2 linked regions of the Streptomyces hawaiiensis genome follow. The protein of the gene in region 1 interacts with the protein of each later gene in a pairwise test. Links are inferred from orthologs where the notes say so. Each region holds a gene or a part of one and is shown on either strand. Other genes may lie near its edges. The genes, in order: CEB94_RS27330 and CEB94_RS09580.

Region 1 (4,732 bases):
GCACGCGGACCCCGAGCGCATTCACCAAGTCGTCGCCAATCTCATCGACAACGCGGTCAAGCACAGCCCGCCGCACGGCCGGGTGACGGTCAAGGCGCGGCGCGGCGCCTTGCCGGAGTCGCTGGAGCTGGAGGTCCTGGACGAGGGCCCCGGCATTCCGAAGTCCGAGTGGCACCGCGTCTTCGAGCGGTTCAACCGCGGCAGCGCAAAGCGGCCGCAGGGGCCGGGCAGCGACGGCGGCACGGGCCTCGGCCTGGCGATCGCCCGCTGGGCGGTCGACCTGCACGGGGGCCGGATCGGAGTGGCCGAATCCGAGCGAGGTTGCCGGATTCTTGTCACTCTCCCGGGACTGTCATCTGTGCCAAGTTGACGTAAAGTTCGAAGCGGAGCCACAAGATCCACGAGCGTCCGTGCTGACGGACACGTGTGATCAGGCACAGGCCCGCGCCATCGGCGCCCGGGGCCCTGCCCCGCTGTTCCCTCCTTAAGCGGAACTACGCTTGTTTCCCGCCATTTCAAGCCCCGAAACACAGTTTCAGATGTGACTTGCACGACGTTGAACGGGCCCGGCCTGACCTTCCCCGTCCAGGGGGCGTAGCCTTGATTCCCGCTGTCCATCATCTTGTGAAGCGGAAGAGGGCGGTTGCCGCCGTGTCGCCACAGTCCCCCAGTAACTCGAGCATCTCGACCGACACCGACCAAGCGGGGAAGAACCCTGCCGCGTCGTTCGGTGCCAACGAGTGGCTCGTCGACGAGATCTATCAGCAGTACCTCCAGGACCCGAATTCGGTAGACCGAGCCTGGTGGGACTTCTTCGCCGACTACAAGCCGGGCGCCGCTGCCGCCTCGGCTCCGGCGGGTACCGCGGCCGCGGGGGCCGCGGGGACCACCACCGCTCAGGCGGCCGCTCCGGCCGCTCCGGCCCAGGCCCCCGCCCCGGCGGCCGAGAAGCCCGCCGCCGCTCCGGCCCCCGCCTCGGCTCCGGCCCAGGCGAAGCCCGCCGCGCAGGCTCCGGCTCAGGCCCCCGCTCCGGCGAAGGCCGCCCCCGTCGCGAAGCCGGCCGCCGCCAAGCCGGCCACTCCCGCGAAGAAGGCCGAGCCCGCCGGCGAGGCCCCCGCGGGCCCCGAGCAGATCGTGCTGCGCGGCCCCGCCGCCGCGGTCGCGAAGAACATGAACGCCTCCCTGGAGGTGCCCACGGCCACGTCCGTGCGCGCGGTCCCGGTGAAGCTGCTCTTCGACAACCGCATCGTCATCAACAACCACCTGAAGCGGGCCCGGGGCGGGAAGATCTCCTTCACGCACCTGATCGGCTACGCGATGGTGCAGGCCATCAAGGCCATGCCGTCGATGAACTACTCCTTCGCGGAGAAGGACGGCAAGCCCACCCTGGTCAAGCCGGAGCACATCAACTTCGGCCTCGCCATCGACCTGGTCAAGCCCAACGGCGACCGTCAGCTCGTGGTGGCGGGCATCAAGAAGGCCGAGACGCTGAACTTCTTCGAGTTCTGGCAGGCCTACGAGGACATCGTCCGCCGCGCCCGCGACGGCAAGCTGGGCATGGACGACTTCACCGGCGTGACGGTCTCCCTGACCAACCCCGGCGGCCTCGGCACGGTCCACTCCGTGCCGCGTCTGATGCCCGGCCAGTCGGTCATCATGGGCGTCGGCTCCATGGACTACCCGGCCGAGTTCCAGGGCACGTCCCAGGACACGCTGAACAAGCTCGGCATCTCGAAGGTCATGACGCTCACGTCGACCTACGACCACCGGGTGATCCAGGGCGCGGCCTCCGGCGAGTTCCTGCGGATCGTCGCGAACCTCCTCCTCGGTGAGAACGGCTTCTACGACGACATCTTCGAGGCGCTGCGCATCCCCTACGAGCCGGTCCGCTGGCTCAAGGACATCGACGCGTCCCACGACGACGACGTCACCAAGGCCGCCCGCGTCTTCGAGCTGATCCACTCCTACCGGGTCCGCGGCCACGTCATGGCCGACACCGACCCGCTGGAGTACCAGCAGCGCAAGCACCCCGACCTGGACATCACCGAGCACGGCCTCACGCTCTGGGACCTGGAGCGCGAGTTCGCCGTCGGCGGCTTCGCCGGCAAGTCGATGATGAAGCTGCGCGACATCCTCGGCGTCCTGCGCGACTCGTACTGCCGCACCACCGGCATCGAGTTCATGCACATCCAGGACCCGAAGCAGCGCAAGTGGATCCAGGACCGCGTCGAGCGCCCGCACACCAAGCCGGAGCGCGAGGAGCAGCTGCGCATCCTGCGCCGGCTGAACGCCGCGGAGGCCTTCGAGACCTTCCTGCAGACGAAGTACGTCGGCCAGAAGCGCTTCTCCCTGGAGGGCGGCGAGTCCGTCATCCCGCTGCTGGACGCCGTGCTGGACTCGGCCGCCGAGTCCCGCCTGGACGAGGTCGTCGTGGGCATGGCCCACCGCGGCCGCCTGAACGTCCTCGCCAACATCGTCGGCAAGTCGTACGCGCAGATCTTCCGCGAGTTCGAGGGCAACCTCGACCCGAAGTCGATGCACGGCTCCGGCGACGTGAAGTACCACCTGGGCGCCGAGGGCACCTTCACCGGCCTCGACGGCGAGCAGATCAAGGTCTCCCTGGTCGCGAACCCGTCGCACCTCGAAGCCGTCGACCCGGTCCTGGAGGGCGTCTCGCGCGCCAAGCAGGACATCATCAACAAGGGCGGCACGGACTTCACGGTCCTGCCGGTGGCGATCCACGGCGACGCGGCCTTCGCGGGCCAGGGCGTGGTGGCCGAGACCCTGAACATGTCGCAGCTGCGCGGCTACCGCACCGGCGGTACGGTCCACATCGTCATCAACAACCAGGTCGGCTTCACGGCGGCCCCCGAGTCCTCGCGTTCCTCCATGTACGCGACGGACGTGGCCCGCATGATCGAGGCCCCGATCTTCCACGTGAACGGCGACGACCCGGAGGCCGTGGTCCGCGTGGCCCGTCTGGCCTTCGAGTTCCGCCAGGCGTTCAACAAGGACGTGGTGATCGACCTCATCTGCTACCGCCGTCGCGGTCACAACGAGTCGGACAACCCGGCCTTCACCCAGCCGCTGATGTACGACCTGATCGACAAGAAGCGCTCGGTGCGCAAGCTCTACACCGAATCCCTCATCGGTCGCGGCGACATCACCCTGGAAGAGGCAGAGCAGGCGCTGCAGGACTACCAGGGCCAGCTGGAGAAGGTCTTCACAGAGGTTCGCGAGGCCACCTCGCAGCCGAACATCGTGGAGACGTCCGACCCGCAGGCCGAGTTCCCGGTCGCCGTGAACACCGCGGTGACCACGGAGGTCGTCAAGCGCATCGCCGAGTCGCAGGTCAACATCCCCGACCACATCACCGTCCACCCGCGTCTGCTGCCGCAGCTGCAGCGCCGGGCGTCGATGGTCGAGGACGGCACCATCGACTGGGGCATGGGCGAGACCCTCGCGATCGGCTCCCTCCTGCTGGAGGGCGTCCCGGTCCGCCTGGCGGGCCAGGACTCGCAGCGCGGTACGTTCGGCCAGCGCCACGCGGTCATCATCGACCGCAGCACCGGCGAGGAGTACACGCCGCTGCAGTATCTCTCCGAGGACCAGGCGCGGCTGAACGTCTACAACTCCCTCCTCTCCGAGTACGCGGCGATGGGCTTCGAGTACGGCTACTCGCTGGCCCGCCCCGAGGCGCTCGTGATGTGGGAGGCGCAGTTCGGCGACTTCGTCAACGGCGCCCAGACGGTCGTGGACGAGTTCATCTCGTCGGCCGAGCAGAAGTGGGCCCAGACGTCCGGCGTCGTCCTGCTCCTGCCGCACGGCTACGAGGGCCAGGGCCCCGACCACTCCTCGGCCCGCCCGGAGCGCTTCCTCCAGATGTGCGCCCAGAACAACATGACGGTCGCCATGCCGACGTCGCCGTCGAACTACTTCCACCTCCTGCGGTGGCAGTCGCACAACCCGCACCACAAGCCGCTGGTGGTCTTCACGCCGAAGTCGATGCTGCGCCTGAAGGCGGCGGCGGCGAAGGCGGAGGAGTTCACGACGGGCCAGTTCCAGCCGGTCATCGGCGACGCGTCGGTGGACCCGGCCGCGGTCAGGAAGGTCGTCTTCTGCGCGGGCAAGGTCTACTACGACCTCGAGGCCGAGCGCCAGAAGCGTGGCGTGACGGACACGGCGATCATCCGCATCGAGCGCCTGTACCCGCTGCCGGGTACCGAGCTCCAGGCGGAGATCAAGAAGTACCCGAACGCCGAGAAGTACCTGTGGGCCCAGGAGGAGCCGGCGAACCAGGGTGCCTGGCCGTTCATCGCGCTCAACCTGATCGACCACCTGGACCTCGCGGTCGGCGCGGACGTCCCGCACGGCGAGCGGCTGCGGCGCATCTCGCGCCCGCACGGCTCGTCCCCGGCGGTGGGTTCCGCGAAGCGGCACCAGGCGGAGCAGGAGCAGCTGGTGCGTGAGGTGTTCGAGGCGTAATCCCCCTCGCGCGGTTCGTGCGTGACCGGGCCGCATCCCCCACTCGGGGGGTGCGGCCCGGCCGTTTTTCGCGCACATATCCTTGAGGGCATGTACTTCACGGACCGTGGCATCGAGGAACTGGAGAAGCGGCGCGGCGAGGAGGAAGTCTCCTTCGAGTGGCTCGCCGAGCAGCTGCGGACGTTCGTCGATCTCAATCCCGACTTCGAGGTACCGGTGGAGCGGCTGGCGACGTGGCTGGCGCGGC
Region 2 (3,219 bases), 3.8 Mb from region 1 along the record:
CTCGGCGTCGGCGCCGCGCGCGAGGTCGATGAACGACGGTTCGCCGTCGAAGCCCTCGGGCGTGAACGCCTGCCGGTCGAGCCCGGCCGAGAAGGACTTGCCCTCGGCCCGCAGCAGCACGACGCGGACGGAGCCCGGCAGCCGCCGCCCGGCCTCGGTCAGCGCGCGCCACAGAGCGGGGCTCTGCGCGTTGCGCTTGGCCGGGTTGGTCAGCATCACCGTGGCGATCGCGTCGTCGACGGTGAGCCGTACGCCGTCCTTGTCGAGTACGGGAACGAGGTCCTTGTCGGGCGAAGCCATGGGACGCCTCCGATGTGTGCGGTCGTCTTGCGTGCCGTACGACGGCTTCACCGCCGTAGCAGGCCACGCTTAAGTGACTGCACAGTAACCACCCGGCCGGTCAGTCGACCGACCGGGTGGCCACCATCGGAGCCGAGGGGCCACCCGGGGTCAGGCCGTGGCCTTTTTGCCCCGGGTCGCCCCACCACGCCCTCGCAGCGTGACGCCCGACTCACTGAGCATGCGGTGCACAAAGCCATACGAGCGGCCGGTCTCCTCGGCCAACGCCCGGATGCTCGCACCGGCGTCGTACTTCTTCTTCAGGTCTGCCGCGAGCTTGTCGCGCGCGGCGCCGGTCACCCGGCTGCCCTTCTTCAGAGTCTCGGCCACCCGTGCCTCCTCATGGGAAGTGCGCTCTGGTCTCCTCATGATCACCCCTCCGGGCCGTCATGGCCACCCATTCGGCAAGGTCCGTGAGACAAGGTTGTGACGACGGGAGCGCGTCCCCACATGCGGAATACAAAATTCCGAAGACTGGCGTCCGTACGGCCGAACGGATGATGGAGGAAAAGGCCAGGTCAGAAAGGCGGCGCGGCCGAGCCCGGAAGAATCGGGGGCTCGGCCGCGAAATCGATGTAGGACACACCTCGGTACGAGGAGATCTCACACAGATGATGGATCACCGCTAGGCCGAATGATCCATACGCCGTTGATCACGCATTCGATCAAGCGAGGGCGACGAGATCCGCGTAGTCGGCGCCCCACAGGTCCTCGACACCGTCGGGCAGCAGGATGATCCGCTCCGGCTGGAGGGCCTCGACCGCGCCCTCGTCGTGCGTGACGAGGACGACCGCGCCCTTGTAGGTGCGCAGCGCGCCGAGGATCTCCTCGCGGCTGGCGGGGTCGAGGTTGTTGGTCGGCTCGTCGAGGAGCAGCACGTTCGCCGAGGACACCACGAGGGTGGCGAGGGCGAGGCGGGTCTTCTCGCCGCCGGAGAGGACCCCGGCCGGCTTGTCGACGTCGTCGCCGGAGAACAGGAACGAGCCGAGCGTCTTGCGGACCTCCACCAGGTCCAGGTCGGGGGCGGCCGAGCGCATGTTCTCCAGGACCGTGCGCTCCGGGTCGAGGGTCTCGTGCTCCTGCGCGTAGTAGCCCAGCTTGAGGCCGTGGCCCTCGATGACCTTGCCGGTGTCGGGCTCCTCCGCCCCGCCGAGCAGGCGGAGCAGGGTCGTCTTGCCCGCGCCGTTGAGACCGAGGATGACGACCCGCGAGCCCTTGTCGATGGCCAGGTCGACGTCGGTGAAGATCTCCAGCGATCCGTAGGACTTCGACAGGCCCTCGGCCATGAGCGGGGTCTTGCCGCACGGGGAGGGCTCGGGGAAGCGCAGCTTGGCGACCTTGTCGGACTTCCGCTCGGCCTCCAGGCCGGCCAGCAGCTTGTCCGCCCGGCGGGCCATGTTCTGCGCGGCGACGGTCTTGGTGGCCTTGGCCCGCATCTTGTCGGCCTGCGAATGCAGCGCGGAGGCCTTCTTCTCGGCGTTCTGCCGCTCGCGCTTGCGGCGCTTCTCGTCGGCCTCGCGCTGCTGCTGGTAGAGCCTCCAGCCCATGTTGTAGATGTCGATCTGGGCGCGGTTGGCGTCCAGGTAGAACACCTTGTTGACGACCGTCTCGACCAGGTCGACGTCGTGGGAGATCACGATGAAGCCGCCGCGGTAGGTCTTCAGGTAGTCGCGGAGCCAGACGATCGAGTCGGCGTCGAGGTGGTTCGTGGGCTCGTCGAGGAGCAGGGTGTCCGCGTCGGAGAACAGGATGCGGGCCAGCTCGATACGGCGGCGCTGACCGCCGGAGAGGGTGTGCAGCGGCTGGCCGAGCACCCGGTCGGGCAGGTTGAGCGCGGCGGCGATGGTGGCGGCCTCGGCCTCGGCGGAGTACCCGCCCTTGGTGAGGAACTCCGTCTCCTGGCGCTCGTACTGCTTGAGCGCCTTCTCGCGGGTGGCGCCCTGGCCGTTGGCGATGCGCTGTTCGTTGTCGCGCATCTTGCGGATCAGCACGTCCAGGCCGCGCGCGGACAGGATGCGGTCGCGGGCGAGGATGTCGAGGTCGCCGGTGCGGGGGTCCTGCGGGAGGTAGCCGACCTCGCCGGAGCGGGTGATGGTGCCGCCGGCGGGCATGCCCTCGCCCGCCAGGCATTTGGTGAGGGTGGTCTTCCCCGCGCCGTTACGGCCGACCAGGCCGATGCGGTCGCCCTTGGCGATGCGGAACGAGGCGTTTTCGATGAGGACGCGGGCACCGGCGCGCAGCTCGATACCGGAGGCGGAGATCACGGACAGACTCCAGGGCGGATACGGGGGCGGGATGGACGGCTGAGGACGTTCCCGCCGTCTAATGCGCGAGGAGAATGGCCATGAGGACAGTCTAACGGGGACGTGCAACCACTTTTTCTGTGTGCGGGTGTTCGATCACCGGCGGCCGGACGAAGGGCCGTTGTCAGTGGCCGGTGGAAGACTGAGCAGCGGGCCGGACTCCGGCTTTCCCAGCGGTGGGACACGCAGTGAGACACGAGGAAGTGATCGCCATGGCAGGCACGTCCGGCGGACGTCCGAGCATCTACCCGACGCTGCTGTACACGGACGCGAAGGCGGCGATCCGGCAGCTCACGGAGGCCTTCGGTTTCACGGAGCTGTCGGTGTACGAGGGCGAGGACGGCTCGGTGATGCACGCCGAGCTGGCGCAGGGCAACGGCGCGGTGATGGTCGGCACCAAGGGCCGGGGCGGCCTGTTCGACGCGGCCATGAAGAACGCGGGCACCACGGGGGTGTACGTGGTGGTGGACGACGTCGACGGGCACCACCGCCGCGCCGTGGACCACGGAGTGGAGGTGCTGATGCCCCCGACGGACCAGGACTACGGCTCGCGGGACTACATGGCCCGGGACCTCGA

What was found.
Region 2: the proteins of CEB94_RS27330 (region 1) and CEB94_RS09580 interact in binary tests that used the Escherichia coli proteins (3 or more experiments, as listed by UniProt). The link is inferred for Streptomyces hawaiiensis from one-to-one orthologs.

The regions. Positions count from the first base shown.
Region 1 is NZ_CP021978.1:5,881,431-5,886,162, reverse strand. The notes cover bases 259-4,685. They hold CEB94_RS27330 (multifunctional oxoglutarate decarboxylase/oxoglutarate dehydrogenase thiamine pyrophosphate-binding subunit/dihydrolipoyllysine-residue succinyltransferase subunit), read left to right. Parts: upstream 259-651; coding sequence 652-4,485; downstream 4,486-4,685. Other genes in these bases: CEB94_RS27325 (DUF6104 family protein), read left to right, coding at 4,576-4,685; CEB94_RS27335 (HAMP domain-containing sensor histidine kinase), read left to right, coding at 259-370. In the rest of the region: more of CEB94_RS27335, read left to right, coding at 1-258; more of CEB94_RS27325, read left to right, coding at 4,686-4,732. UniProt on the Escherichia coli protein: E1 component of the 2-oxoglutarate dehydrogenase (OGDH) complex which catalyzes the decarboxylation of 2-oxoglutarate, the first step in the conversion of 2-oxoglutarate to succinyl-CoA and CO(2).
Region 2 is NZ_CP021978.1:2,068,816-2,072,034, forward strand. Bases 305-3,218 are described here. They hold CEB94_RS09580 (ABC-F family ATP-binding cassette domain-containing protein), read right to left. Parts: upstream 2,604-3,218; coding sequence 1,005-2,603; downstream 305-1,004. Other genes in these bases: CEB94_RS09575 (helix-turn-helix domain-containing protein), read right to left, coding at 451-669; CEB94_RS09585 (VOC family protein), read left to right, coding at 2,855-3,218. Also shown: CEB94_RS09570 (enoyl-CoA hydratase/isomerase family protein), read right to left, coding at 1-300; more of CEB94_RS09585, read left to right, coding at 3,219-3,219. UniProt on the Escherichia coli protein: Genetic data indicate it may be involved in ribosome assembly or function.